3 regions of the Streptomyces sp. NPDC002564 genome follow, and region 2 is predicted to be linked to each of the others. Evidence: riboswitches for the same ligand, from Rfam matches in the RefSeq annotation. Region 2 holds a riboswitch; each other region holds the start of a gene.
The links. A riboswitch is a leader RNA that binds a small molecule or an ion and turns the genes downstream of it on or off. The one in region 2 is predicted to bind cobalamin.

Region 1: linked by a shared signal. The riboswitch ahead of ACFYXE_RS29315 (energy-coupling factor ABC transporter permease) and the one ahead of ACFYXE_RS37550 (cobalamin biosynthesis protein) in region 2 are both predicted to bind cobalamin.
Region 3: linked by a shared signal. The riboswitch ahead of cobN (cobaltochelatase subunit CobN) and the one ahead of ACFYXE_RS37550 (cobalamin biosynthesis protein) in region 2 are both predicted to bind cobalamin.

What each region holds. Positions count from the first base shown of each region.
Region 1 covers NZ_JBIARE010000009.1:254,719-264,480, forward strand. The annotation lists gene ACFYXE_RS29295 (MMPL family transporter) at 1-1,434, shown strand, start outside; gene ACFYXE_RS29300 (DUF3048 domain-containing protein) at 1,584-2,582, opposite strand; gene ACFYXE_RS29305 (PTS sugar transporter subunit IIA) at 2,780-3,556, shown strand; gene ACFYXE_RS29310 (PTS ascorbate transporter subunit IIC) at 3,584-5,152, shown strand; cobalamin riboswitch at 5,304-5,488, shown strand; gene ACFYXE_RS29315 (energy-coupling factor ABC transporter permease) at 5,518-6,228, shown strand; gene ACFYXE_RS29320 (energy-coupling factor ABC transporter substrate-binding protein) at 6,228-6,671, shown strand; gene cbiQ (cobalt ECF transporter T component CbiQ) at 6,678-7,427, shown strand; gene ACFYXE_RS29330 (energy-coupling factor ABC transporter ATP-binding protein) at 7,424-8,329, shown strand; gene ACFYXE_RS29335 (endo alpha-1,4 polygalactosaminidase) at 8,354-9,181, opposite strand; gene ACFYXE_RS29340 (SGNH/GDSL hydrolase family protein) at 9,375-9,762, opposite strand, start outside.
Region 2 covers NZ_JBIARE010000022.1:2,907-12,668, reverse strand. The annotation lists gene ACFYXE_RS37575 (ZIP family metal transporter) at 1-61, shown strand, start outside; gene ACFYXE_RS37570 (cobyrinate a,c-diamide synthase) at 76-1,494, opposite strand; gene cobO (cob(I)yrinic acid a,c-diamide adenosyltransferase) at 1,488-2,096, opposite strand; gene ACFYXE_RS37560 (putative cobaltochelatase) at 2,096-4,180, opposite strand; gene ACFYXE_RS37555 (cobyric acid synthase) at 4,260-5,828, opposite strand; gene ACFYXE_RS37550 (cobalamin biosynthesis protein) at 5,825-6,778, opposite strand; cobalamin riboswitch at 6,886-7,029, opposite strand; gene ACFYXE_RS37545 (hypothetical protein) at 7,161-7,385, opposite strand; gene ACFYXE_RS37540 (inorganic phosphate transporter) at 7,398-8,684, opposite strand; gene ACFYXE_RS37535 (class II aldolase/adducin family protein) at 9,068-9,762, shown strand, end outside.
Region 3 covers NZ_JBIARE010000007.1:321,862-331,623, forward strand. The annotation lists gene cbiE (precorrin-6y C5,15-methyltransferase (decarboxylating) subunit CbiE) at 1-1,062, shown strand, start outside; gene cobM (precorrin-4 C(11)-methyltransferase) at 1,059-1,808, shown strand; gene ACFYXE_RS25580 (cobalt-precorrin-5B (C(1))-methyltransferase) at 1,828-2,952, opposite strand; gene ACFYXE_RS25585 (cobalt-precorrin-6A reductase) at 2,970-3,734, shown strand; gene ACFYXE_RS25590 (precorrin-2 C(20)-methyltransferase) at 3,760-5,313, opposite strand; gene ACFYXE_RS25595 (precorrin-8X methylmutase) at 5,310-5,951, opposite strand; gene ACFYXE_RS25600 (cobalamin biosynthesis protein CobG) at 5,948-7,219, opposite strand; cobalamin riboswitch at 7,343-7,463, shown strand; gene cobN (cobaltochelatase subunit CobN) at 7,501-9,762, shown strand, end outside.

The DNA of each region.
Region 1 (9,762 bases), on a different contig from region 2:
ACCCCCGAGGAAGCGGCGGGCCGGGCCACCGGCACCGCGGGCTCCGCCGTGGTGTTCGCCGGGCTCACCGTCGTCGTCGCCCTCTCGGGCCTCGCGATCGTCAACATCCCGATCCTCACCAAGATGGGCCTCGCCGCGGCGGCGACCGTCGTGATCGCCGTCCTCATCGCGCTCACCATGATCCCCGCGCTCCTCGGCTTCGCCGGCCGCAAGGTGCTGCGCCGCAAGGACCGCAAGAAGCCCGCCGGTTCGCTGATCGACCCGAACGCCAAGCCGAAGCTCGGCACCCGCTGGGCGCGCTTCGTGCTGCGTCACCCGCTGTCCGTGCTCCTGGTCGCCGTCCTCGGCCTCGGTGCCGTGGCCGTCCCGGCCGCCAGCCTGGAGCTCGGCCTGCCCGACGAGGGCACGTCGGCGCCGGACAGCACTCAGCGCAAGGCCTACGACATGCTGTCCGAGTCCTTCGGCGCAGGATTCAACGGCCCGCTGATGGTCACCATCAGCAAGGACACCGACGTGGCGGGCGCCGCCAAGACCGTCGGCGACGCGATCGGCAAGATCGACGGCGTCGCCGCCGTGACCCCGGCCCAGGCCAACAAGGCCGGCGACACCGCGATCATGAACGTCGTCCCGAAGACCGGGCCGAGCGACCACAAGACCGAGGAACTGGTCAAGTCGATCCGCTCGACCGCGGACGGCCTTGGGTCGGACACCGGCTCCGAGATCCTGGTCACCGGCCAGACCGCGATGACCATCGACTTCTCGCAGACCCTGGACGACGCGCTCCTGCCCTACCTCGGGCTCGTGGTCGGCCTGGCGTTCCTGCTCCTGATGCTCGTCTTCCGATCGATCCTGGTCCCGCTCAAGGCCGCGCTCGGCTTCCTGCTCTCGGTGGCCGCCGCGCTCGGCGCCGTGGTCGCGGTCTTCCAGTGGGGCTGGCTCGCGGACATCGTGGGCGTCGACCAGCCGGGCCCCATCATGTCGATGATGCCGATCTTCATGATCGGTGTGGTCTTCGGCCTGGCGATGGACTACGAGGTCTTCCTCGTGACCCGGATGCGCGAGGCGTACGTCCACGGGGCGCGCCCCGGCGAGTCGGTCGTGACCGGCTTCACCCACGGCGGGCGGGTCGTGGCCGCGGCCGCGATCATCATGATCAGCGTCTTCTCCGGCTTCATCATGGAGAACGACGACATGATCAAGATGATGGGCTTCGGCCTGGCCATCGCCGTCCTCTTCGACGCCTTCGTCGTCCGCATGGCCATCGTGCCCGCCGTCCTCGCCCTGCTCGGCAAGGCGGCCTGGTGGCTGCCGCGCTGGCTGGACAAGGCGCTGCCGAACGTGGACGTGGAGGGCGAGCAGCTGCACAAGAACCTCGGCGACACCGTGACGCCCGACGCGGAGACCGACCGGGAGCTCGAGCCCGTGGGTCGGTGACCCACCGCCCCCTCCGGTGACGGGCCGGCCGGGACACCACCCCGCAGGGGAGTGTCCCGGCCGGCCCGTTTTGCGTGACCCGGCCCGCCCTCACGGAGGCGGGCCGGGTCACGCCGTCGCGGTGCGCCGCGGGCCGTCGGGCGCCCGGGTCAGCGGTCCGCGAAGACCATCCAGACCTGGCCCGGCGCGAACGGCATCGGCTCGCCGTTCGGCCGGGTGAAGGTGGTGCCACCGGTCGCCGCGGACCGCTTCCAGCGCGTCGCGTAGGCCTTGCCGTCCCGCAGCACGGTGGCCTTGCCGCTGCCGACCGTCTCGATGTACGGGGTGACCGCGCCGTTGACGTCCTTGAAGCGCGACGGGCGCATGGTCACGTGCTGGATCACGATGGTGCGGGCACCGAGCTGCGCCCCCGCCGTGCTGCGCGCGGGAGCGCCGTCGAAGGACGCCAGCCAGCGGCCCTCCCGCGGCGACCAGCGGAAGGAGTGGCTCGCCGAGGCGTATCTGACGGTCCGCACGTCGGCGCGGGTGCCGCCCTGCGGGGCCGCGCCGAACCGGAAGCCGATGTCGTTCGGCCGGTCCGCCTTCGGCGCCGACCGCAGCAGCGCCTTCGGACGCAGGAACAGGTTGTGCGGCGCGGCGCGGCCGCCCTCACGGAAGTAGGCGCCGGGAACCCGGCCGTGCGGGCGGGCGTACAGCGGCGAGTCCCTGAGCGTCTTCTGCAGCGCGCTGCGCACGCCGGAGTAGGCGAGCGCGGGGCGGCCGAACTGGCGCAGGAGCTCCACGTCGGACTCGCGGGCGCTGCGCACCGGTCCGACCGCGCGCGGGTACTTGCTGGAGTACACGCCCATCAGGCGGCTCATGCCGCCCTCGACCTTCTCCACGTAGACGATGTCGGCCTGGTCGAGGCCGGTGTGCGGCCGGGCTCCCCGGGCGTTGTCGAACTTCACGGCGAGGACCGGCCCCTGATCGGCCGTGAGACCGGTGAACGGCGAGGTGCGCGGCGCGGGAGCGTCCTCCCTGGCCGGTGCCGGGGCCGGTGCGCTCGCCCAGGAGGGGGCACCCACGGTGAGCGTCGCCGTGGCGACCAGCGCGAGCACTTTCGCGCCGAGGCGGGTGCGGCGGGTGGCCCGGACTGTCGTTGCTGCCATCTAGGCGTCTCCATTCGTGACGGAACCGGTCGTTGCACACCGGCAGGCGCACATCTACCTCCCGGGGCCGTACCGCCAACCGCCGCTGGGGCCATCCACCCTGGTCACGTCACTCTTTCCGGGGGCACCCCGCGTGGCTGCGCCCCGAACGGCGGCGCCGACGTGCCGGGCCCCGCACGTCGGAGACAATCATGGGCATGGCAGCGCTGACCGAGATCCTCCCCGTGGAAGCCGTGCTCCTCGACGCCCCGGCGGCGAACTGGCGCGAGGCCGTCCGGCGCGCCGGCGACCTGATGGTCGCCACCGGTGCCGCCACCGACACGTACACCGCGGAGATGATCGAGAACGTCCAGGAGAACGGGCCCTACATCGTCATCGCGCCGGGGCTCGCCTTCGCCCACGCCCGCCCCTCGCCCGCCGTCCTGCGCACCGGCATGTCCTGGGTGCGCCTCGCGGCCCCGGTCGCGTTCGGGCACGACACCAACGACCCCGTCGAGCTGGTGGTCGGCCTCGCCGCGAAGGACGCCTCCGAGCACACCGCGGCGATGGGCGCCCTGGCCCGGCTGCTCGCCGACCCCGGCACGGCCCGTGCGCTGCGCGAGGCGACGACGCCCGCCCAGGTGCACGCCCTCCTCGGCGATGGCCCCGCGCCCGCCCGGCCGCGCGGACGGGCCGCGCGCGGCGGGGACCTGCACAAGATCCTGACGGTCTGCGGCAACGGCGTCGGCACGAGCCTGTTCCTCAAGCAGACCGTCGAGGGCGTCCTGGACCGCTGGGGATGGGGCCGGTACGTCACCGTGGAGGCGACGGACACCATCTCGGCCAAGGGCAAGGCCGACGAGGCCGTCGCCATCCTCACCTCGCGGGAGATCGCCAGGACCCTCGGTGACGTGGGCGTCCCGGTGAAGGTCGTCGAGGACTTCACCAGCGCGGCGGAGGCCGACCGCGTGCTCAGGGACACCTACGACGTCTGACGGCCCCGCGCCCAGGAGGGAACCACCATGGACTGGCTCGTGTCGATCGCCGAGTTCCTCGTCAACGAGATCCTCAGCCAACCCGCGTACCTCATCGGCCTCATCACGGCCGCGGGTCTGATCGCGCTCAAGAAGACCGCCGGGCAGATCGTCGGCGGCGCCATCAAGGCGACGCTCGGCTTCCTGCTCATCGGGGCCGGCGCGACGCTCGTCGTCGGCGCCCTCGCCCCGCTCGGCGAGATGATCCAGGGCGCCACCGGGGCGCACGGAGTGATCCCCACCAACGAGGCGATCGTCGGCATCGCGCAGGAGCAGTACGGCGCCCGCGTCGCCTGGCTGATGATCCTCGGCTTCGCCGTCAGCCTGCTCCTGGCCCGCTTCACCCCGCTGCGCTATGTCTTCCTGACCGGGCATCACATGCTGTTCATGGCGACCCTGTTGACGATGGTGCTGGCCATCGCGGGCCAGGCGTCATGGGTCGTGGTCGTCGTCGGCGGCGTACTGCTCGGCATCCTGCTGGTCGCCATGCCCGCCTTCGCGCACCCCTGGACCAAGCGTGTCACCGGCAACGACAGCGTCGCGATCGGCCACTTCGGCACGGCCGGGTACATCGCGGCGGGCGCGACCGGACAGCTGGTGGGCAAGCGCAGCCGCAGCACCGAGGAGATGAACCTCCCCGAGGGCCTGCGCTTCCTGCGCGACTCGATGGTCGCCACCGCCCTGTCCATGGTGCTCATCTACCTGATCATGTCGCTGGTCTTCCTCGGCAAGGTGGGCAAGGCGGCGGCCTTCAAGGCCTTCGGCGAGAACGGCGCGGCGGGCGCGACCGGCGTCGGCGACTACGTCATGCAGTCCGTCATGCAGGGCCTGCAGTTCGGCATCGCCGTCGCCGTGATCCTCTTCGGCGTCCGCACGATCCTCGGCGAACTCGTGCCCGCCTTCCAGGGCATCGCGCAGAAGCTCGTGCCCGGAGCCCTGCCCTCCCTGGACGCGCCCATCGTCTTCCCCTATGCACAGAACGCCGTCCTGATCGGCTTCATCGCCAGCTTCATCGGGGGTCTCGTCAGCCTCGGGCTGCTGGCCTGGGTCTTCCACCCGGCCCTCGGGCTCGCGCTCGTGCTGCCCGGCCTGGTCCCGCACTTCTTCACCGGCGGCGCGGCCGGGGTCTACGGCAACGCGACCGGTGGCCGCCGCGGCGCCGCACTCGGCGCCTTCCTCAACGGCGTCCTCATCACCTTCCTGCCCGCCCTGCTCCTGAAGGTCCTCGGCGCCTTCGGGGACGAGAACACCACCTTCGGCGACGCCGACTTCGGCTGGTTCGGCACCCTCATCGGCTATGCGGCGAAGGCGGGCGAAACCGGCGGGATCGTCCTGATGCTGCTGATCGGCGCGGCCGTCCTGCTCGGCGCGATCGTCGTGCAGAAGCGGGTCGTGGAGACCGGCTGGGACCCCGGCGCCCGCCGCGACGCGCTGCTCCCCGCCGACCGGGCGCTCACCCCGGCCGCCGCTCCCGCCGGTTCCCCCGTCGCGTACGCGAAGATCGCACCCCCGCGCGGCGCCCCGAAGCCGCCCCCGCCGCCGGACGACGGCGCCTGACCACGGACCGCGCGGACCTGCTCCGACCACGCGCGCACCTGCTCCGAACCGGCGCGCACCCGCTCTGAACAGGGGCGCACGCGGTGGTACACGCGCTCGCGTGTGACATCACGGCGCAGCGGCCGCAAGTTGTCAGCAGATCAGTTGAGCACTAATGTCACCACGCCTTGGTGCACGGGAAATCCGGTGTGATGCCGGTGCGGCCCTCGCCACTGTGATCGGGAAGTCCGGCTCCAGCCCTCGCGGCAGCCACTGGGTACTCGCGTACCCGGGAAGGCGGAGTCCGGTCGGTAAGACCCGTCAGCCAGGAGACCGGCCAAGGCACGTTGTCCATCCACGAGGTGCTGGAGAGGGTCTGCTGAGCCATGCACATAGCCGAGGGTTTCCTCCCACCCGCGCACGCGATCGCCTGGGGCGTCGCGTCCGCGCCGTTCGTCGTCCACGGAGTCCGCTCCCTGACCCGTGAGGTCAAGGAACACCCGGAGAGCACCCTGCTCCTGGGTGCCTCCGGAGCCTTCACCTTTGTCCTTTCCGCACTGAAGATCCCGTCCGTGACGGGCAGTTGCTCCCACCCGACCGGAACCGGGCTCGGTGCGATCCTGTTCCGGCCGCCCATCATGACGGTGCTCGGCACCATCACCCTGCTCTTCCAGGCGCTGCTGCTCGCCCACGGCGGGCTCACCACGCTGGGCGCCAACGTGTTCTCGATGGCGATCGTCGGACCCTGGGCCGGATACGCGGTCTACCGGCTCCTCAAGCGGTACGACGTGCCGCTCATGGTCGCCGTGTTCTTCGGCGCGTTCGTCGCCGACCTGTCCACGTACTGCGTCACCAGCGTCCAGCTGGCCCTGGCCTTCCCCGACCCCAGCAGCGGCTTCCTCGGCGCGCTGGGCAAGTTCGGCGGCATCTTCGCCGTCACGCAGATCCCGCTGGCGGTCAGCGAGGGACTGCTCACCGTCCTCGTGATGCGGCTGCTCGTGCAGTCCAGCAAGGGCGAGCTCACCCGGCTCGGCGTGCTGCTGCAGCGCAAGCAGGCGGACGCCACCACCAGGACCGAGACGGGGGCCAGCGCCTGATGAACAAGAACGCAAAGATCAACATCCTGCTCGTCGTGATCGTCGCCGCTCTCGCGGTGCTGCCCCTCGCGCTCGGCCTCGGGGACGACGAGAAGGAGCCGTTCGCCGGCGCCGACGCGCAGGCCGAGACGGCCATCACCGAGATCAAGCCGGACTACGAGCCGTGGTTCTCGCCGCTGTACGAACCCCCGTCCGGCGAGATCGAGTCCGCGCTCTTCGCCCTCCAGGCGGCCATCGGAGCGGGCGTCCTCGCGTACTACTTCGGCCTGCGCAAGGGCCGCCGTCAGGGCGCCGAGCAGGCCGCCCGCACCGAAGAGGCGCCCCCCGGGGAGGCGCTCGGCGACCAGGCCGCCGAGCCGGACGGCGACGGCGCGCACCAGCCCGTCGGTGCCCGGCGGTCGGCCGATGCCGGCGGCGCCGGGTCCGGCACCGGGCAGGTCTGATCCGGCGTGCTGCCCATCGACGCGGCGGCGCACAGCAGTCGCTGGCGCCGCCGGCACCCGGTCGACAAGGCGGTGCTCGGGCTCGGACTCACCGTCCTCGCCATCTCGCTGCCGCCCTGGCCGGGCGCCGCCCTCGTGCTGGTCACCGCCGTCACCGTGCTGCTCGGCCCGGCGGGCGTACCGCCCCGCAAACTGTGGCGCGCCTACCGCGTGCCGCTCGGTTTCTGCGTGACGGGAGCACTGACCCTGCTCGTCCAACTCGGCGGCCCCGACGGGTTCGTGGCCTTCGCCGAAGGCGGCCCGGCCCGCGCGGGAGGCCTGCTCCTGCGGACCTCCGCCGCCTCGCTCGGGGTGCTCCTCTTCGCCTTCACCACACCGATGTCGGACCTGCTGCCCCGGCTGGTGAAGGCGGGTGTCCCCGCGCCGGTCGTGGACGTGGCGCTCGTGACGTACCGGATGAGCTTCCTGCTCCTGGACTCCATGGGCCGCATCCGGCAGGCGCAGGCCGCCCGGCTCGGCCACACCACCCGCGCGGCCACCTGGCGCTCCCTGGCCGGTCTCGGCGCCACCGCGTTCGTGCGCGCCTTCGACCGGGCCGGCCGGCTGCAGGCCGGGCTCGCGGGCCGCGGCTACGACGGCACCCTGCGGGTCCTGGTGCCCGAGGCCCGGGTCTCGCGGCCCTTCGTGACCGCGGCCGCGGCGCTCCTCGTGGGCCTGGTGGCCCTCACCCTCGTCCTGGAAAGGTTCCTGCCATGAGCGAGCCGACAGCTCTGCGCGAGCCGGGCGCTCCCGACGGGCCGGGCGGGCCCGTGGTCGCCCTGCGCGCCGCGTCCTACGCCTACGAGGACGGGCCCACCGTGCTCAGCGGCCTGGACTTCGACGTCGTCGAGGGGCGGGCGCTCGCGCTGCTCGGCCGCAACGGCAGCGGCAAGACGACCCTCATGCGGCTCCTCAGCGGCGGACTGCGCCCGGCCGGGGGCTCCCTGACCCTGGACGGCGCTCCCGTCACGTACGACCGCAGGGGCCTGACCCGGCTGCGGACGACCGTGCAGCTGGTCGTGCAGGACCCGGACGACCAGCTCTTCGCGGCCTCGGTCGAGCAGGACGTGTCGTTCGGACCGCTCAACCTCGGCCTGCCGGACCCCGAGGTCAGGGCCCGGGTCGCGGAGGCACTCGCGGCCCTGGACATCGTCGCGCTCGCGGACCGCCCCACCCACCTGCTCTCCTACGGGCAGCGGAAGCGGACCGCCATCGCCGGTGCCGTGGCCATGCGTCCGCGCGTGCTGATCCTCGACGAACCGACCGCCGGGCTCGACCCCGACGGGCAGGAGCGGCTGCTCGCCACCCTGCAGCGGCTGCGGGACGCCGGGACCACCGTGGTGATGGCCACCCACGACGTGGATCTCGCCCTGCGCTGGGCCGACGACGCGGCGCTGCTCACGCCCTCCGGGGTGCGCACCGGGCCGGTGGAGCGGATGCTGGCCCGGCGCGACCTGCTGGCGCAGGCCGGGCTGCACCTGCCCTGGGGCATCGCCGTCGGTGAGCTGCTGCGCACCCACGGCCTGGCCACCGGCGAGGACCCGCGCACCGCCGAGGAGTTGGCGGCTCTGGCGGCCGGAACGCACACGGGCGCGCCGGGCGCCGCGGGTGAGAGCTGATCCCGGCAGCGGCGCACCGCGCGCTCAGCAGTGCCGGTACACGTGGCCTTCCTCGCCCTCGGGCCGCACGTCACGGTCGCGGAGCGTGATCGAGAGCTTCTTGCCGTACGTGCGGCAGGCGGCGTCGAAGTCCTTCGCCACGTACTCGATGTCGAAGACCTTGCCGCGGTACGCGGACGCGTAGTCCTGGCACTCCTTGTACTGCGCGCACTCCTCGGCCACGGCGAAGTCGAAGCCGATGTCCCTCCGCCGGTCCAGCAGGTCGGTGGTGTTCTTCTGGGCGATGGCCAGGCCCCGGTGGTGCGCGCGCCGGGCGAGGAGCCGGGCGAAGTCGGCGGCGTCGTCGGCGGTCAGCAGGTCGTCGGAGCGTTCGTAGGAGTCGAGGTTGTCGGGCTCCACCGCGTCGTACCCCGCCTTCGCGCAGCCGTCGATCCACCCGCCGACGATCTCCGCGAGGGCCGCGCGCTTCTTCGCGGTGGAGATGTCGAGCAGCGGCTCGTCCCAGTCCTCGTCGACGACGGTCTCGCCGTCGTCGTCCCGCAGGATCAGGTCGTCGTGCTCGCGCTCCCACCAGCGGGTCGCCTCCTTGCCCGGCTGGGCCTGGAAGGCGTTGACGTAACAGATGTTGTAGAGGCCCGGCACCGGGTCGGCGGAGCGGTCGCGCGAGACGGCGCGGACCTTCGACGGGGGCCGGTAGGGGCCGCCCAGCTGGTAGTCGAAGGCCGCGTCGACGGGCGGCTGCCGGACCTCGCCGCGGGCGGGGCGCGCCGTGGAGGTGCCGGACCCGGTGTCGCCGTCGCCGCCGTCGCCGGAACAGCCGGCGACGAGGGCGAGGAGCAGGGTGCCGCCCAGGGCGGCCCGTGCGGACCGCCCGGCCGCCGCGCGCCGTGCGGGGCCGGTCGGCCGCCGCGGGGAAGTCCTGCCGCTCCGTGCGGAAGGTGTCTCGTCGGTCCGCACGGAGCGGTTCTTGCTGGTACGCCACTTGGTCCCGGTCACCCGACAAGGATCTCAGGGCCCGCCGCCGGACCGCGCGGCGGGACGCGGCTCAGGACAGGTTCAGGACCTTGGCGGTCTCCTTGGCCATGCCGGCCTCACCGGCGGCGTTGGGGTGGACGGGGACGAAGTTGGTGCCGAACAGGACCGGTTCGATCCAGCGCTCGCTCGCCGGCCGGCAGGCGTCGTGCGCGTCGGAGGCGGCGGCCAGGTCGACGAAGGTCGTCCCGGTCTCGGCGGCGGCCCGCTGCGCGGCGCCGTTCAGATGGGCTTGCAGGTCGCGCAGGTAGGGCACGTCGCCCTCCGCGATGGGCAGCTTGGCGAAGCAGCCGGGCACCGCCTTCGCGGGGGTGATCCACGGGTAGCCGAGGATCGCGACGCGGGCCTTCGGCGACCTGGCCCTGATCTCGTTGAGCGACGCCCTGATCGCCGGGTACGTC
Region 2 (9,762 bases):
GCTGCTGTGCACGGTGGCGGGCGCCGCGTTCATCTGGCTGGTGGTGGGCGTCGCGGGCTGAGCGGTGCCGCACGGTCACGGCGCGCACCGCTCGACGAAGCGGCGCGCCACGCCCGGCTCCGCGGCCCAGTGCGTGTGCAGGTAGCTGGCGTGCACCTGGCCCCGGACGAAGCCCTCGACGCGCCGCTCGGGTGCGTGCAGGCCCCAGGCGGGGCTCGCCCCGGCGCCCGGCTCGACGACGGTGCGGTGGAACTCGTGGCCCCGCATCCGCGTCCCGGCCGGCGCGAGCACGCTGTCCGACACGGCGACCGCCTCCCGGTACCCCAGGGTCAGCCGCCCCGACATCCGCGCCCGCGCGTCCAGCACCCCGCACATCGGCTTCCCGTCCAGCTCGCGGCAGAGATAGAGCAGCCCCGCGCACTCGGCGGCCACCGGCGCACCGGAGAGCGCGAGCCCGGCCACGGACTTCCTGAGCCGCTCGTTGGCGGACAGCTCGGGCGCGTACACCTCGGGGAAGCCGCCGCCGACGACCAGACCGGCGGTCCCGTCCGGCAGTTGCTCGTCCCGGAGCGGGTCGAAGGTGACGACCTCGGCCCCGGCGGCCCGCAGCAACTCCGCGTGCTCGGCGTAGGAGAAGGTGAACGCGGCGCCCCCGGCGACGGCGACGACGGGCCTGCCCGGCCCGCCCGGAAGGGGGGCGGCCCGCCCCGGGGAGTCCTCGGCCCGTCCGGCGTGCGAGGACGGACCCGGCGCCGGTGGCGGACCGAGCGCCGTCACCGGGTCCCACGCCGCGCCCCGCAGGGCCGGCGCCGAGCGGGCCAGCGCGAGCAGGGCGTCCAGGTCGCACCCGTCCCGCACCTGCGCGGCCAGCGCGGCGACGGACCCGACTGCCTCGGGCTGCCGCTCGGCGACCGGCACCAGGCCCAAGTGCCGCGAAGGGGTCTCCACTTGGGGCGCACGGCGCAGCGCGCCGAGCACCGGCACACCGGACTCGTCCAGCGCGTCCCGCAGCAACCGCTCGTGCCGGTCCGAGCCGACCTTGTTCAGGATGACGCCCGCGACCCGCACCTGCGGGTCCCAGGACGCGAAGCCGTGCACCAGGGCCGCCACCGACCGCGACTGCGACGACGCGTCGACGACCAGCACCACCGGCGCCCGCAGCAGCTTGGCGACCTGCGCCGTGGACGCCAGCTCGCCCTGGCCCGCCGCCCCGTCGTACATCCCCATCACGCCCTCGACGACCGCGAGGTCGCAGCCCGCGGAGCCGTGCGCGAACAGCGGCTCGACCAGGTCGGGACCGCACAGGTACGCGTCGAGGTTGCGGCCGGGGCGGCCGGTCGCCAGCGCGTGGTAGCCGGGGTCGATGTAGTCGGGCCCCACCTTGTGCGGGGACACGGCGAGCCCGGCCGCCGCGAACGCGGCCATCAGGCCCGTCGCGACGGTCGTCTTGCCGCTGCCCGACGACGGCGCCGCGACGACGAGACGAGCTACCACTCGATGCCCCTCTGGCCCTTCTGTCCGGCGTCCATCGGGTGCTTGACCTTGGACATGTCGGTGACCAGGTCGGCGAAGTCGATCAGCTGCTGCGGCGCGTTGCGGCCGGTGATGACCACGTGCTGGGTGCCGGGACGGTTCCGCAGCACCTCCACGACCTCGGCCGGGTCGATCCAGCCCCAGTGCATCGGGTAGGCGAACTCGTCGAGGACGTACAGCTTGTACGTCTCCTCGGCGAGGTCCCGCTTGACCTGCTCCCAGCCCTCACGGGCCTTGTCCTCGTTCGTCGGCTCGCCCTCGGCGGGGGCGCGCTGGATCCACGACCAGCCCTCGCCCATCTTGTGCCAGGCGACCGTGCCGCCCTCACCGCTGGCGCCGAGGACCTTCAGCGCGTTCTCCTCGCCGACCTTCCACTTCGCCGACTTCACGAACTGGAAGACGCCGACCGGCCACCCCTGATTCCAGGCGCGCAGCGCGAGCCCGAACGCGGCGGTCGACTTGCCCTTGCCGATGCCCGTGTGGACGAAGACCAGCGGACGGTTGCGGCGCTGGCGCGTCGTGAGCCCGTCGTCCGGCACGACGCTCGGCTGTCCCTGCGGCATTAAGCGGCCCTCCTCGAAGGCGAGTTCATTCCCTGTACGTCCTTGACGAGACCGGCGATGGAGTCCGCGCGCAGCTCGTCGAGCGTCACGGCCGTGCCGCCGAGCTCACCCGCGAGCTCGCCCGCGAGGCCCAGGCGCACGAAGCCCGACTCGCAGTCGACGACCACCGAGGCCACACCGTCCGCCGCGAACAGCCGGGCCGCCCGGCCCGCGCGCGCCACCGGCTCGACGCCGCCGGTCGCCCGCCCGTCGGTCACCACGACGACCAGCGGGCGGCGCGCGGCGTCCCGCAGCCGCTCGACCCGCAGCACGTCGTGCGCCTTCAGCAGGCCCGCGGCCAGCGGGGTGCGCCCGCCGGTCGGCAGCGACTCCAGGCGGGCCGCGGCCGCGTCCACCGACGACGTCGGCGGCAGCGCCACCTCGGCGTCCTTGCCGCGGAACGTCACCAGGCCCACCTTGTCGCGCCGCTGATAGGCGTCCAGGAGGAGCGAGAGGACGGCGCCCTTGACGGCGCTCATCCGCTGCCGCGCCGCCATCGACCCGGAGGCGTCCACGACGAACAGCACGAGATTGCCCTCGCGCCCCTCGCGGGTCGCCTGCCGCAGATCGTCCCGGCGCACCACCAGACCCGTACCGGAGCGGCCGCGCGCCTTCTGGTGCGGGGCCGCGGCCTGCACGGTGGCGGCCAGGTGCAGCTTGGTCAGGGCGCCCCGCGGGCGGCGCGAACCCGTCGTGCGGCCGTGCTCGGTGCGGGCGCGCGAGCGCCGGCCCGCCGCGCCCTCGCCGATGCCGGGCACGCTCAGCATCTTCGTGCGGAACGGCTCGGCGGCCCGTACCGCCTGCTGCTCGCCCGCGGCGCCGCCCGGCGCGGGCGCGGGCTCCCCCGGGTCACGGTCCGCGTCGTCGTGCCGGGGGCCCTGCTGCTGTCCGGGCAGCTCGGGCGACGGCGGTTCGGCGGAGGGGGACTGCGCGGAGGGGGAGTCGGGCGCACCGGAGTCGTCGGCCGGCGGCCGGCCGCCGCCACCGTCGGGACCGCCGCCGTCGGGGTCGTCGTCGCCCTCGGGCCCCTCGTCCTCGCGGGCCTCGTCGAGCGCCTCGTCGAGCTTGTCCTCGTCCAGGCCCGGCGCGTCGAAGGGGTTGCGGCGCCTACGGTGCGGCAGCGCGAGCAGCGCGGCCTGCCGCACGTCCTCGCTGTGCACGTCGGTGCGCCCCGCCCACGCGGCCAGCGCCGTCGCCGTACGGGCCATCACGATGTCCGCGCGCATCCCGTCGACCTCGAACGCCGCGCAGGTCGCCGCGATCTGCCGCAGCGCGGCGTTGCCGAGGACGACCTCGGGCAGCAGCGCCCGTGCGGCCACCACCCGGTCGCGCAGCGCCGACTCGTCCCCGGTCCAGCGGCCCGCGAAGCCCTCGGGATCGTCGTCGTAGGCCAGCCGCCGCCGCACCACCTCGACGCGCTGGTCGGTCTCCCGGGACGCGGCCACCTCGACGGTGAGCCCGAACCGGTCGAGCAACTGCGGGCGCAGCTCGCCCTCTTCGGGGTTCATCGTGCCGACGAGCAGGAACCGGGCGGCGTGCCGGACGGACACACCCTCGCGCTCGACGTACGAGGCGCCCATCGCGGCGGCGTCGAGCAGCAGGTCGACCAGATGGTCGTGGAGCAGATTGACCTCGTCGACGTACAGGATGCCGCGGTGCGCGTCGGCGAGCAGGCCGGGCTCGAAGGCCTTCACGCCCTCCGCCAGGGCCCGTTCGATGTCCAGGGCGCCCACGAGCCGGTCCTCGGACGCGCCGACCGGCAGCTCGACCATCCGCGCGGGCCGCGCGGCGGCGCCGCCCGACCCGTGCGGGCCGTCGGGGCAGCGGGGGTCGGGGGCGGCCGGATCGCAGGAGAAGCGGCACCCGGCGACGACCGGCACCTCGGGCAGCAGCGCCGACAGCGCGCGCACGGCGGTGGACTTGGCGGTGCCCTTCTCACCCCGTACGAGCACGCCGCCCACGGCGGGCGATACGGCGTTCAGCAAGAGCGCGAGCCGCAGGTCGTCCTGCCCGACGAGGGCGGTGAACGGATACGGGGTACTCACAGTGCCTCCTTGATGCGTGCGGGGTGGTGCGGGGCGGGGCCCTTCGGCGCGGCGGGCCCGCGGGCGGGCGCGGCGCCGGTCACGACGGCGCTCCCGGCGGGACGAACGGCAGACCCGCCGGTACGCCCTTCTCGATCAGGTCCAACAGCGCGCCCGTGTCCGCGTGTTCTTCGATCAGGTCGCCGAGCAGGTCGAGCTGCGTCTCGCGCAGCGTGTGGAAGCTGGTGTCGGGGGCGGGCACGAAGCGGCGCCCGGCCGCCCGGGCCACCTCGGCGAGGAACCGGCGCCGGAACCCGTCGCTCTCCAGCGCCCCGTGCCAGTGCGTGCCCCACACCTCGCCGACCCGGCAGCCGTCCAGGCCGTGTCCCCGGTCGTCGGAGACGAACGCCTCCCCGCCCAGCACCTCGGCCACGCCGTGGTGGATCTCGTACCCCTCGACGCGCTCCCCGAGGGCCTCGCCGACCGGCCGGGCCAGCGTCTTCTCGCGGGCGAACCGCACCCGCACCGGCAGCAGCCCCAGGCCGTCCACCGACCCGGCGCGCGACTCGACGTCGTCCTCGATGTGCTCGCCGAGCACCTGGAACCCGCCGCAGATGCCGAGCACCGGGCGGCCCTCGGCGGCCCGCCGGGCCAGCGCGTCGGCCAGGCCCCGCTCGCGCAGCCAGCGCAGGGCGGGCACGGTGCCGCGGGTGCCGGGCACCACGACGAGGTCGGCGTCGACGAGTTCCTCGGCCCGGTCCACGAACCGCACGACGACGCCCGGCTCCGCGGCCAGCGCGTCCACGTCCGTGAAGTTGGACATCAGCGGCACCGCGCACACGGCGACGCGCAGCACGTCCTCGCCGACCGGCGGCGCCACCACGGACTCCCGGACCGCGCCGCGCAGGGACACCCGCAGGCCGTCCTCCTCGTCGATCCCGAGCCCGTGCTGGAAGGGCAGCACGCCGTACGTGCGGCGCCCGGTGAGGCCGAGCAGCATGTCGAGGCCGGGTTCGAGCAGGGAGACGTCGCCGCGGAACTTGTTCACCAGGTATCCGGCGACGAGCTCCTGGTCGGCGGCGCTCAGCAGCGCCGTCGTCCCGAAGAACGACGCGAACACCCCGCCCCGGTCGATGTCCCCGACCACGAGGACGGGAAAGCGGGCGGCGCGCGCGATGCCCATGTTCACGATGTCGGTGCGCCGCAGATTGATCTCCGCGGGGCTGCCCGCGCCCTCGCAGATCACCGCGTCGTAGCGGGACCGGAGCTCGTCGAGGCAACCCACGACGGTGTCGAGCAGCGCGGCCCGGCCACCGCCCCGGAGCCGCTCGCCGGGCGCCGATCCGGCGGTCCCGAAGAATCCGCGCGCGCTCATCTCGCCCACCGGCCTGCCCATCAGCACGACCTGGCTCGACCGGTCGCTGCCCGGCTTGAGCAGCACGGGGTTCATCAGCGCGCTCGGCTCGACGCGGGCGGCCTGCGCCTGCATGGCCTGGGCCCGGCCGATCTCGGCGCCCTCGCGGGTGACGAAGGAGTTCAGGGACATGTTCTGTGCCTTGAACGGCGCGACGGACACGCCCTTGCGGGCCAGCCACCGGCAGATGCCGGCGGTCACGACGCTCTTGCCGGCGTCGGAGGTGGTCCCCGCGACGAGCAGTCCACCACTCATGATTGTCTCCCTGACGTTGCCGACCTCAGTGTCCGGTGTGCGGCCACCGCGACGCCGAGCGCCAGCCAGCTCACCCGCCGGGACAGCCGCACGGCGCGCTCGATGTCCGTCACCCGCACGGCGCGGCCCGCGCCGTTCAGGACCGGCCGGTGCTCGACCCGTCCCGCGTACGAGAGGGTCCCGCCGAGCCGCACGCCCAGCGCCCCGGCGAAGGCCGCCTCGACGGGCCCGGCGTTCGGGCTCGGGTGCTGCGCGGCGTCCGCGCGCCAGGCCCGTGCCGCGCCCCCGGGGGAGCCGCCGGCCAGGGTCGCGAGGGCCGCGGTGAGCCGGGCGCCGGGCCAGCCCACGACGTCGTCGAGCCGGGCGGAGGCCCAGCCGTAGCGGCGGTGACGCGGCGACTTGTGGCCGACCATCGCGTCCAGCGTGTTGACCGCGCGGAACCCGACGAGTCCGGGCACACCGCCCAGCGCGCCCCACACGAGCGCGCCGACGACCGCGTCGGAGGTGTTCTCGGCGACGGACTCCACGACGGCCCGCGCGATGCCGTCGGCGTCCAGCGCCTGCGGGTCGCGCCCGCACAGGTGCGGCAGCCGCTCCCGCGCCACCTCGATGTCCCCGGCCGCCAGCGCCCCGCCGACGGCCCGCGCCTCACGGCCGAGCGAGGTCCCGCCGACCACCGACCAGGTCGCGGCGGCGGTCAGCGCGACGCCCGCGGCGGGGGAGTGGCGCACGAGGCGGGCGGCGAGGGCGGCGGCACCCGTGGCGCCGCCGGCGCACACGGCGGTGTGCAGGGCGCCCCAGCCGCGGTGGTCGCGCCACAGCCGTCGTTCGACGGCACCCGCGGCACGGCCGAACGCGGCGACCGGATGGCCCCGGCGGGGATCGCCGAGCAGCAGGTCGGCGAGAAGGCCGGCGGCGGCGCCGTACGCGAAGTCGCGGTCGGCACGCACGGGCTCAGCCCGCCGCTTCGCTCGGCAGAGCGGGCGTACGCGGGGAGGGAACCGGCACCGGGCGGCCGAGCATGGCGATATGTCCTCACTCAGGGTGTCCGCGCCCTGGTTCGACGTGATGCGGTGGCGAGAGTTCCTGGCTCACGGGGAGATGCTCCCCGGTGACAGTGGCGGGACCGCGCCGGATTCGCACCGGCTTCCTCTGCTGCCGCCGTAGTTGGCCCCGGCAGTCCACCACGGCCCGCGAAGGCCCGTCAACTCGCTGTTGACCTGCGGCGGGAGAGTGTGTTGGGGCCCACAGCGGCTCCCGCGCACGCCCCGCACACACCGGTGGGGCGCGGGGCGTTCGCACGCTCCGCGCCCCACCGGGGACGAGCTGGTGTCAGGCGACGATGAGGAAGATCCCGTACGCCACCGCCGCCGCGCACAGCGCGAAGCAGGCGTACGCGCCGGTGCGGGCCAGTGCCGCCGGGCCGCCGCCGGAAGCGGTCGCCGCCTCCTGCTTGGAGAGACCGACGATGCCGAGGGTGAACAGGCCCACCAGGGCCACCGTGACCGCGAGGCTGACTCCGAAGACGGAGCCGAGTGCTGCCCAGTCGATGCTCATGCTGATCTGTCCTTACACCGTCGCGGGCCGGGCGGGGTCCGCCATGGCGCCGGTGGTGGTCGTGGTCGGGGCCGAGACGCCGGCCTTGACGGACGCGTCCGCGGTGACCGCCCCGGCCGGGGGCGGCGAGACGGCGGCGATCGCGGTGGTCACGACACCGGCGGGCTCGGTGGCCGGGGCGGTGTCGCCCGGCCGGATCGCGTCGTCGGTGACGTTGGTGTGGTCGATGGCGTCGCGCCGCGAGAGGGCCCAGATCACGGCCGAGCCGCCGACCAGGATCGCGGCGGTGGCCGCGATGCCCCAGGGGCCCTGCTTGGTGAGGAACTCCGCGCCCGCGCCGACCAGACCGGCGGCCGGCAGGGTCAGACCCCAGGCGACGAACATCCGGGTGGCGGTGGACCAGCGGACCACGCCGCCCCTGCGGCCCAGACCCGCGCCCATCACGGCGCCGGAGCAGGACTGCGTGGTGGAGAGCGAGAAGCCCAGGTGCGAGGAGGCGAGGATGACCGTCGCGGCGCTGGTCTGGGCGGCGAAGCCCTGCTGCGGCTGGAGGTCGGTGAGGCCCTTGCCCATGGTGCGGATGATGCGCCAGCCGCCCAGGTAGGTGCCGAGGGCGATGGCCACACCGGCCGAGACGATGACCCACATCGGGGGGTTCGCGCCGGGGTTGAGGACACCGCCGGTGACCAGGGCGAGCGTGATGATGCCCATGGTCTTCTGCGCGTCGTTGGTGCCGTGCGCCAGGGAGACGAGGCCGGCGGAGGCGATCTGGCCCACGCGGTAGCCCTTGGCGGTGGCCTTGGTGTCGGTGTTGCGGCCGATCCGGTACGTCAGGCGGGTGGCCAGCATCGCGGCGATGCCCGCCACGAGCGGCGCGGCGAGGGCCGGGATCAGGATCTTGGTGACGACGGTGCCGCCGTTGATCGACGACCAGCCCATCGACATGACCGCGGCGCCGATGAGGCCGCCGAAGAGGGCGTGCGAGGAGCTGGAGGGCAGGCCCACCAGCCAGGTCAGGAGATTCCAGAGAATCGCGCCGACGAGCGCGGCGAATATGACCTCTGTCTTGAGGCCGTCCTCGTTGACGATGCCGCCGGAGATCGTCTTGGCGACCTCGACGGAGAGGAAGGCACCGACGAGGTTCAGCACGGCGGACATGGCCACCGCCGTCTTGGGCTTCAGAGCGCCGGTCGAGATGGTCGTCGCCATCGCGTTGGCAGTGTCGTGGAAACCGTTCGTGAAATCGAACACGAGAGCGGTGACGATCACGATCCCGAGGAGAAGCGTGATGTGTTCCATTTACCCAGGCTTCTGTTGGACGTCAGTGGCATGTGGAACGTAGGCAACCCGGGTGAACGGAAAGTGAACTGGGCCGGGCGGTGCGGTGACCCGAAGCGGAGCGCCGTCGCCCTGTCCGTGCCGGGCGGCCGAAGACGATCGTACGGAGGCAGGCCGTCCGCCCCGCAAACTGGCCGGAGTGTCGGGTTCCGCCATCCGGCGGCCCACCCCCGCCCGCACCCTCGCGGCACCCCCGCGGAACCGCCGGGGAGATCCTGGTCACCCGGCCCCGCCCGCCGGCCGGACCGCCCGCCACCCCAAGCGGAACGGCACGGGCCGCGCCGCCCCCGACGTTCCGTCCCGGCGCCCTGCAGCGACCGGCCCCCGGCTGGCAGGATCACCGCATGACTGAGCAGCGGGAGCACGGGGACCACACGGGCCAGCAGGACGGCCACGCGGCACGCGACGCGATCGGGCGGGCCTGGGACGAGCTGGTGGACACGGCCGTCAGGACGGTGCGGGACGGCCTGGTCGTCGGCACCTCCGGCAATGTGTCGGTGCGCGTCGGCGACACCGTCCTCGTCACCCCGAGCGGCGTCCCCTACGACCGGCTGCGGCCCGAGGACGTGGTCGGGGTCGACCTCCGGGGCCGGCAGGTCCTCGGCGACCTCGCGCCGACCAGCGAACTCCCGCTGCACCTGGCGATCTACCGCGCCACCGACGCCGAGGCGGTCGTGCACACCCACGCCGTGCACGCCACCGCCGTCTCGATGCTGGTCCGCGAGCTCCCCGCCGTCCACTACATGACCGGCATCCTCGGCGGCCCCGCCCGCGTCGCGCCGTACGCCCTCTACGGCACCGAGGAACTCGCCGCGTCCATGCTGGAGGCGCTGCGCGACCGCACCGGCTGCCTGCTCCAGAACCACGGCACGGTCACCTACGGCGGCACCCTCTCCCAGGCGTACGACCGCACGGCCCAGCTGGAGTGGATGTCCCGCCTCTGGCTCACCGCGTCCGGGGTCCCGGGCCGCGCCCCCTCGCTCCTCTCCCCGGCCCAGCTGCGCGAGGCGGAGGCGAAACTGCGGGGCTACGGCCAGCC
Region 3 (9,762 bases), on a different contig from region 2:
TCCCCGCTGCGGCCCGCCGTGCCCCGGCTGCTCGCCGCGCACGCCGGACGCCGCGTCGCCGTCCTCGCCAGCGGCGACCCGATGTTCCACGGCATCGGCCGCGCCCTGACCGAGGAACTCGGCGCCGCCGCGCTGCGCGTGCTCCCGCACCCCTCCTCCGTCTCGCTCGCCTGCGCGCGCCTCGGCTGGCCCGTCGAGGACACCGAGGTCGTCACGCTCGTCGGCCGTCCCGCGGCCCGGCTGGCCGCGGCCCTGCACGACGGCCGCCGCCTCCTCGTGCTCAGCGCGAACGCCGCCACCCCCGCCGAGGTCGCCGCCCTGCTGCGCGCCCACGGCTTCGGCCCGAGCCGGCTGCGCGTCCTCGAACAGCTCGGCGGGGACGCCGAGTCGTCGCACGAGGGGATCGCCGACGCCTGGTCGCACGCGCCCGGCGCCGCCCTGAACGTGGTCGCCGTCGAGTGCCGCCGCTCCCCCGGCGCGCCGCGCCTCGGCGTCGTGCCGGGCCTGCCCGACACCGCGTACGAGAGCGACGGGCAGCTCACCAAGCGGTACGTCCGCGCCGCCACCCTCGCCGCCCTGGCCCCCGCGCCCGGCGAACTGCTGTGGGACGTGGGCGGCGGCTCCGGTTCGATCGCCGTGGAGTGGCTGCGGGCGCACCCGGCCTGCCGTGCCGTCACCGTCGAGAAGAACCCGGTGCGCGCGGAGCGCATCACCCGCAACGCCGAGCGGCTCGGCGTGCCCGCGCTGCGCGTCGTCACCGGCGCGGCGCCCGCGGCGCTGGCCGGACTGCCCGCGCCGGACGCCGTGTTCGTCGGCGGCGGCCTGACCGCGCCCGGCCTGCTCGACGCGGCCTGGGCGGCGCTCGCGCCCGGCGGGCGGCTGGTCGCCAACACCGTGACGCTGGAGTCCGAGGCACTGCTCACCGAGTGGTACCGGCGGCACGGCGGCGAGCTGGTGCGGCTCGCGGTCGCGCAGGCCGTCCCCGTCGGCGGCTTCACCGGCTGGCGGCAGGCCATGCCGGTCACCCAATGGTCCGTCACCAAGTCTGGAGAAGAACGATGACCGTGTACTTCATCGGCGCGGGACCCGGCGCCGCCGACCTGATCACGGTCCGCGGCGCCCGGCGGATCGCCGCCTGCCAGGTCTGCCTGTACGCGGGCAGCCTGGTGCCCCGCGAGCTGCTCGCCGAGTGCCCGGACGGGGCCCGCCTGGTGGACACCGCGCAGCTCACCCTGGACGAGATCGTCGCGGAGCTGACGCACGCGCACGCGCAGGGCCTCGACGTGGCGCGGCTGCACTCCGGCGACCCGTCCGTGTTCAGCGCGGTGGCCGAGCAGATGCGGCGGCTGGACGCGGCCGGGGTGCCCTACGAAGTGGTGCCGGGCGTACCGGCGTTCGCCGCCGCGGCGGCCGCGCTGAAGCGGGAGCTGACGGTGCCGACCGTCGGCCAGACGGTCATCCTCACCCGCATCGCGCAGCGCGCGACGGCCATGCCCGCGGGCGAGGACCTGGACACGCTCGGCCGCAGCGGCGCCCTCCTCGTCCTGCACCTGGCCGCCGGCTACGTGGACCGCGTCGTCGACGAACTCCTCCCGCACTACGGCGCCGACTGCCCGGCCGCCGTGGTCGCCCTCGCGAGCCGCCCCGACGAAGTCGTCCTGCGCGGCACGCTCGGGTCCATCGCGGGGCAGGTGAAGGAGGCCGGAATCGTGCGGACCGCCGTCATCATGGTGGGGCGGACGCTGGGGGCCTCGCAGTTCCGCGACAGTCACTTGTACTCGGCGGAGCGGGACCGTCACGTCTGCTGACGGCCCCGGCCGCGCCGCCTCATCCGAGGGCGCCGCGCCCCACCACGTTGCCCGCCCGGTCGATGCACAGGACGTCCACCCGCACCGGCGCGCCCCGCAGCACGCCGAGCGCCTCGTCGCGGGCCCGCGCGGCGACCAGATCGCCCAGCGGCACGCCGGCCGCCGCGCACAGCTGCAGTGCCGCGAGGCCCGTGTTGGCCCCGGCGACCTGTGCGGCCAGCGCCGGGGACGCGCCGCCCCGGCGGGCCAGCTCCGCGAGGAAGCCCTTGTCGACCTGGGAGCGGGCCGAGTGCAGGTCCAGGTGACCGGCCGCCAGCTTGGACAGCTTGGCGAAGCCGCCGCAGATCGTGAGGCGGTCCACGGGGTGGCGGCGCACGTACTTGAGGACCGCGCCCGCGAAGTCCCCCATGTCCAGGAGGGCGTCCTCGGGCAGCCCGTACTCGGCGACGACCGTCTTCTCCGACGTCGAGCCCGTGCACCCCGCGACGTGCGTGCGCCCCGCCGCCCGCGCCACGTCCACGCCCCGCCGGATCGAGTCGATCCACGCCGAGCAGGAGTAGGGCACGACGACCCCGGTGGTGCCGAGGACGGACAGGCCGCCGAGGATGCCGAGGCGCGGGTTCCAGGTGGAGCGGGCGATCTCCTCGCCGTGGTCGACGGAGACGGTGATCTCGACGTCCGGGGCGACCCCGGCGCGCCCGGCCACCAGCGCCACGTGGTCGCGCATCAGCTGCCGCGGCACGGGGTTGATCGCGGGCTCGCCGACGTCCAGGGGCAGCCCGGGCCGCGTGACGGTGCCCACGCCGGGGCCCGCCCTGAAGACCACCCCGGAGCCGGGCGGCAGCCGCCGCACCGTGGACCGCACCAGGGCGCCGTGCGTGACGTCCGGGTCGTCGCCCGCGTCCTTCACGATGCCCGCCATGGCGTGCGACGCGCCCAGCTCCTCGGCGGCCAGCGCGAAGGCGGGGGTCTGCCCCTTGGGCAGGGTGATCGTCACCGGGTCGGGGAAGTCGCCGGTCAGCAGCGCCGTGTACGCGGCGGTGGTGGCGGCGGTCGCACAGGCGCCGGTCGTCCAGCCGGGCCGCAGACCGGTGTGCTTGAGTTGGGCGCTGCGCCCGCCCGTGGCCCCACTTGCCTCACTCATGAAGGAAACCGAACTCCGTGCACGTACTGATTCTGGGGGGAACGACCGAGGCCCGCCGCCTGGCGGAACTGCTGGCCCGGACGCCGGGGCCGCGGGTGACCAGCTCCCTCGCGGGGCGGGTCGCGGCGCCCCGGATGCCGCCGGGCGAGGTCCGCGTCGGCGGATTCGGCGGGGCGGAGGGGCTGGCCGCCTGGCTGCGCGGGCACGGCGTGGACGCGCTCATCGACGCCACCCATCCTTTCGCCGGGACGATCTCGTTCAACGCGGCGACGGCCGCCGCGCTCGCCCATGTTCCCCTGCTCGCCCTGCGGCGGCCCGGCTGGGTCGCGGGTGCGGGCGACGACTGGCACCCGGTCGGCTCCCTGGCGGAGGCGGCGCGGGCGCTGCCCGCGCTGGGCGAGCGGGTGTTCCTGACCACCGGGCGGATGGGCCTCGCCGCGTTCGCGGGCGAGGAGCTCGCCGCCCTGTGGTTCCTCGTACGCTCCGTCGACGCGCCCGAGCCGCCGTACCCGGCGCGCACGGAGGTCCTCCTAAACCGCGGGCCGTTCACGCTGGACGGGGAACGGGCGCTGTTGCGCGAGCACCGGATCGACGTCGTGGTGACCAAGGACAGCGGGGGTGCGGCGACGGCGCCGAAACTGGTCGCCGCGCGCGAGGCGGGGGTGCCGGTCGTCGTCGTCCGGCGGCCCGCCGTGCCGGAGGCGGGGACCGTCGTCGCCACGCCCGAGGAGGCGGCGGACTGGGTCCGCCGCCTCCTCGGCGAAGGACGCCGGGGCGCGTAGGCCGGTCGCGCAATTCCCCGCGCCCCTAGGGGTGCTGCGGGGTCCCCGGCGGCTCCGGGTACTGCCTCGGGGTCCAGACGATCTGTTCCTCGCCGGATCGCCGGGTGACCCAGCGGGTCTGTGAGGAGCCGACGATCAGGAGGGTGCGCATGTCCACCTCGGCCGGGTCGAGGTCGGCCAGGCGGACGGTCCTGATGCTCTCCCCGGGGCCGCCGACGTCCCTGCCGAGGACGACCGGGGTGTCCGGCGCCCGGTGTTCGAGGAGGAGTTCGCGGGCCTTGCCCACCTGCCAGGTACGGCTGCGCGAACCGGGGTTGTAGAGCGCGAGGACCAGGTCGGCGGAGGCGGCGGCGGCCAGCCGTTCCGCGATGACCTCCCACGGCTTGAGGCGGTCGGAGAGGGAGATCGTGGCGTAGTCGTGGCCGAGCGGCGCGCCCGCGCGGGCCGCCGCCGCGTTCGCCGCGGTCACCCCGGGCAGCACCCGGACCCGCACCTGCGCGTACGCGTCCTGCGAGGCGACCTCGAGGACGGCCGTGGCCATCGCGAAGACGCCGGGGTCGCCGCCCGAGACGACGGCCACCCGCCGCCCGCGCCGGGCGAGCTCCAGGGCGAACTCGGCGCGTTCGGACTCGACGCGGTTGTCGGAGCCGTGCCGCCGCTGTCCGGGGCGGTGCGGCACCCGGTCGACGTACGTGGTGTAGCCGACCAGGTCGTCCGCCGCGGCCAGCGCCCCGCGCGTCTCGGGCGTCAGCCACAGCGGCCCCGCGGGCCCCGTGCCGACCACCACGACCTCGCCCCGCTCCGGGGTCCCCGAAACCGGCTCCGGCGCGGGGCCGCCGGTCAGCGGCGCCACCCGGCTCGGCAGCACCGCCACGGAGAAGTACGGCACCGAGTCCGGGTCCACCTCGGCGAGCATGCCGGTGCGCTCGCCCGCCATGGTGGCCCGCTCGACGTAGCGGGCCTCGTCGAGCCGGCCCGCCCGCTCCAGGGCGCCGCGCACCGTGCCGAACGTCCGGCCCAGCTTCATGACGACCGCCGAGTCCGTCGCCGCGAGGCGCGCGGCGAGCTCCTCCTCGGGGAGCGTGCCGGGCAGCACGGTGAGCACCTCCTCGGCCTCCACCAGCGGGGTGCCGAGGCGGGCCGCCGCCGCGCTGACCGAGGTCACGCCGGGGATCACCTCGGTCGGGTAGCGGTGCGCCAGGCGCTTGTGCATGTGCTGGTAGGAGCCGTAGAAGAGCGGGTCGCCCTCGGCGAGGACGGCGACCGTGCGGCCCGCGTCGAGGTGGGCGGCGAGCCGGGCCGCGGCCTCCTCGTAGAAGTCGTCGAGGGCCCCGCGGTAGCCGCCGGGGTGGTCGGTGGTCTCCGTGGTGACGGGGTAGACCAGCGCCTCCTCGATGTGGTCGGCGCGCAGGTGCGCCGCCGCGATCGAGCGCGCTATGGAACGGCCGTGCCGGGCCGAGTGGTACGCGACGACGTCGGCGGCGGCGATCACCTCGACGGCGCGGACGGTCATCAGCGACGGGTCGCCGGGCCCGAGCCCGACGCCGTAGAGCCTGCCCTGCTGCTGTGCGGTGTTCACTCCGACTCGCTCGCAATCGCGTTGATCGCCGCCGCGGCCATGGCGCTGCCGCCCCGGCGGCCGCGGACGACCAGGTACTCCAGGCCCGAGGCGTGCGCGGCCAGGGCGTCCTTGGACTCGGCCGCGCCGACGAAGCCGACCGGGATGCCGAGCACGGCGGCCGGACGCGGCGCGCCCTCCTCGATCATCTCCAGGAGGCGGAAGAGCGCGGTGGGCGCGTTGCCGATGGCGACGACCGAGCCGTCGAGGCGGTCGCGCCACAGTTCCAGGGCGGCGGCGCTGCGGGTGGTGCCGAGGCGGGCCGCGAGGTCGGGCACGGACGGGTCGGCCAGGGTGCAGATCACGTCGTTGTCGGCGGGCAGCCGCTTGCGGGTGACGCCGCTGGCGACCATGTTCGCGTCGCACAGGATCGGCGCGCCGTCGCGCAGCGCCTTGCGGGCGTCGGCGATCACCCGCGGGCTGTACGCGAGGTCCTGCACGAGGTCGACCATCCCGCAGGCGTGGATCATCCGGACCGCGACCTGGCTGACGTCGGCGGGCAGACCGCCGAGGTCGGCCTCCGCGCGGATGGTGGCAAAGGACTCGCGGTAGATCGCCGCGCCGTCCTTCTCGTAGTCGAACACTGTGCTCTCGCTCATTTCGTGGCCGTCGTTGTCGGAGTGGTACGTGCCGTGGTGACCGTCTCGGTCAAGGTGCCGCCCGTGACGGGCGTCCACTCCTCGCCCGGGACGCGCACCGTCACCTCATAGGTGCCGTCGCCGGTGGCGAGGACGTCGACCCAGTCGCCGCGCGGGTGGCCGCAGCGCCGTTCGCAGCCGGACCAGTGGACGGGCAGCCCGCCGGCGCCGGGCACGGCGTCCGCGCGGACGTCGGCGAGGGACTTGGCGCAGCCGGGGCGGCCGGTGCAGGCGCCCACGCCCAGCCAGGGCGAGTCGGCGGTGGTCAGGTATCCGGCGTCCGCCAGTGCGCGCAGTCGCGCGCGGGCGTCCGCCCCGTCGGCGAAGCCGGGCAGGACGAAGCCGCGCCACGGGGTGACGCGCAGTTCGTCGGCGGGCAGGGGGAGCAGGGCGCGCCACTGGGCTGCGGTGACCCGGCCGAGCCGGGCGTGGACGGCCACGGCGCGGCCGACGACGCCGGGGGCCGGCGGGGCGCTCCGGGAGACGGCCCACGCCTCGGCAGGACCGGCGTCGACGCCCGCCTGGGCCAGGGCCCCGGCTACGTCCACGGGGTGCCCGCCGGGCAGTTCCCCCACCCGCCAGGCGCCGTTGCCCGCGGCGGCGCGGAACGCCCCGGCGGCGGCGAGGGCGGCGCGCGGCGCGTCCGCGGCAGCCACCCGGAAGGCGCGGCCCCCGAGCCGGACGACCGCCGTGCCGCCCGATTCTGCGATCAAGGTCACATCGCCGCCGAGCCGGGCCACGTCCCCGCGCCCGTCGTCCAGGGCGAACAGGAAGCGGCCGGAGAGGTCCGTCGTCCACTCCTCGGCGCACAGCAGCGCGTCCAGCTCACGGACCCACCACCGCAGGTCGGCGTGGCCGAGTCCGTCGGTTCCCGCCAGCGGGGACGCCACGATGTTGCGGACGCGCTCGTGCCGCTCGGAGGGCAGCAGGCCGGCGTCCGCGAGCAGCCGGGAGAGCTCGCCGCCGCAGCTCTCGCCGAGGCCGCGCAGCTCGATGTTGCCGCGGGAGGTGATGCTGAGGTTCCCGTCCGCCAGACGCTCCGCCGCGGTGCCCAGCACGGCGGCCTGACGGGACGTCAGAAGCCCGCCGGGCAGCCGGAGGCGGGCCAGTCGGCCGTCGTCGGCGCGGTGCAGGCGAAGGGCTCCGGGGCAGGCGTCACCCCGGTCGCGTATGAGGGATTCGCCCTGGTCTGGGGAGGGTGCTCGGGTGGGCGGCATGGCGGCGAGCATACCCACGCGGATCCGGCGGGGCGCCCGGCGAGACGGGTCGTCCCGGCAGGTGCCCGCCCCACCGGCGACGGGCAGGACTTACTATGCAGGCGGCGGTCCGCTCATCGGACCGCCGACGCCAGCGACGGCGTGGGTCCACCAGGACCCGAGGGAGGAAGCCCGGTGCGAATCCGGCGCGGTCCCGCCACTGTGAACCCCACCCCGTGTGGGGCGAGCCAGGAACTCCTGCCGTCCATACGACCACCCGGGGCGCGGACACCCCGAGGAAGGCCTGCGCCCGCATGCTTCTGCTGTTGTCGACCTCCGACACCGACCTGCTCAGCGCCCGCGCGGCGGGAGGCCCGGTCGACTACCGGTTCGCCAACCCCGCCCGCCTCGACCTCACCGAGCTGCCCGCCCTGCTCGACGGCGCCGACCTCGTCGTCGTGCGCCTCCTGGGCGGTGTCCGCGCCTGGCAGGACGGCCTGGACCAGCTCATCGGCACCGGCCTCCCGGTCGTCGTGCTCACCGGTGAACAGGCGCCCGACGCCCAGCTGATGGCCTCCTCCACCGTGCCGGTCGGCATCGCCGCCGAGGCCCACGCCTACCTGGCGCACGGCGGACCGGCGAACCTGGAGCAGCTCGCCCGCTTCCTCTCCGACACCGTGCTGCTCACCGGCCACGGCTTCGAGCCGCCCGCGCCCGCCCCGTCCTGGGGCCCGCTGGAGCGCACCGCGCGCCCGGTCGAGGGCCCGACGGTGGCGGTGCTCTACTACCGCGCCCACCACATGAGCGGCAACACCGCCTTCGTGGACGCGCTGTGCGGCGCGATCGAGGACGCGGGGGCGCGGCCCCTGCCGCTGTACGTGGCCTCGCTGCGCGCCCCCGAGCCCGAGCTGATCGACACGCTGCGCGCCGCCGACACGATCGTCACGACGGTCCTCGCGGCCGGCGGCACCAAGCCCGCCGAGGCCTCCGCGGGCGGCGACGACGAGTCGTGGGACGCGGGCGCCCTGACCGGCCTGGACGTACCGATCCTGCAGGCGCTGTGCCTGACCGGTTCGCGCGCCTCCTGGGAGGAGAACGACGAGGGCGTCTCGCCGCTGGACGCCGCGAGCCAGATCGCGGTGCCGGAGTTCGACGGCCGCCTGATCACCGTGCCGTTCTCGTTCAAGGAGATCGACGAGGACGGCCTGCCCGCGTACGTGGCCGACGCCGAGCGCGCGGCCCGGGTCGCCGGCATCGCCGTACGGCACGCCCGCCTCAAGCACATACCGGCGGCCGACAAGCGGCTGGCCCTGGTGCTGTCCGCGTACCCGACGAAGCACTCCCGGATCGGCAACGCGGTGGGCCTCGACACCCCCGCGTCCGCCGTCGCGCTGCTGCGCAGGCTGCGCGCCGAGGGCTACGACTTCGGCCCCGAGGCCGACCTGCCCGGCCTGGTCTCCGGCGACGGCGACGAGCTGATCCGCGCGCTCATCGACGCGGGCGGCCACGACCAGGAGTGGCTCACCGAGGAGCAGCTCGCCGCCAACCCGGTGCGCATCCCGGCCGCCGACTACAAGCGCTGGTACGCCACGCTCCCCGCGGAGCTGCGGGAGTCCGTCGAGGGCCACTGGGGTCCCCCGCCGGGCACGATGTTCCTGGACACGTCCCGCGTGGGCCGGGGCGGCGACCCGGAGGGCGACATCGTGCTCGCGGCCCTGCGCCGGGAGAACCTGCTGATCCTCATCCAGCCGCCGCGCGGCTTCGGCGAGAACCCCATCGCGATCTACCACGACCCCGATCTGCCGCCCTCGCACCACTACCTGGCCGCCTACCGCTGGATCGCCGCCCCCGCGGCCGACGGCGGCTTCGGCGCCGACGCGATGATCCACCTCGGCAAGCACGGCAACCTGGAGTGGCTGCCCGGCAAGAACGCGGGCCTGTCGGCGGCCTGCGGCCCGGACGCCGCGCTCGGCGACCTGCCGCTGATCTACCCCTTCCTGGTCAACGACCCGGGCGAGGGCACGCAGGCCAAGCGCCGCGTGCACGCCACGCTCATCGACCACCTGGTGCCGCCGATGGCGCGCGCCGACTCCTACGGCGACATCGCGCGCCTGGAGCAACTCCTCGACGAGTACGCGCAGATCAGCTCCATGGACCCGGCGAAGCTGCCCGCGATCCGCGCGCAGATCTGGACGCTCATCCAGGCCGCGAAGCTGGACCACGACCTCGGCCTCGAGGAGCGCCCCGAGGACGACGGCTTCGACGACTTCCTGCTGCACGTCGACGGCTGGCTCTGCGAGATCAAGGACGCCCAGATCCGCGACGGACTGCACGTGCTCGGCCAGGCCCCGGCCGCCGCCGACCGCGTCAACCTCGTCCTGGCGATCCTGCGCGCCCGCCAGATCTGGGGCGGCACGGCCGCGCTGCCCGGCCTGCGCGAGGCGCTCGGCCTCGACGAGTCCGCGGCGACCCGGGTCACCGCCGACGAGGCGGAGGAGAAGGCCCGCGCCCTGGTGCAGGCCATGGACGACGCGGGCTGGGACCCGGCGGCGGTCGCCTCGGTGGCCGCGGGCCAC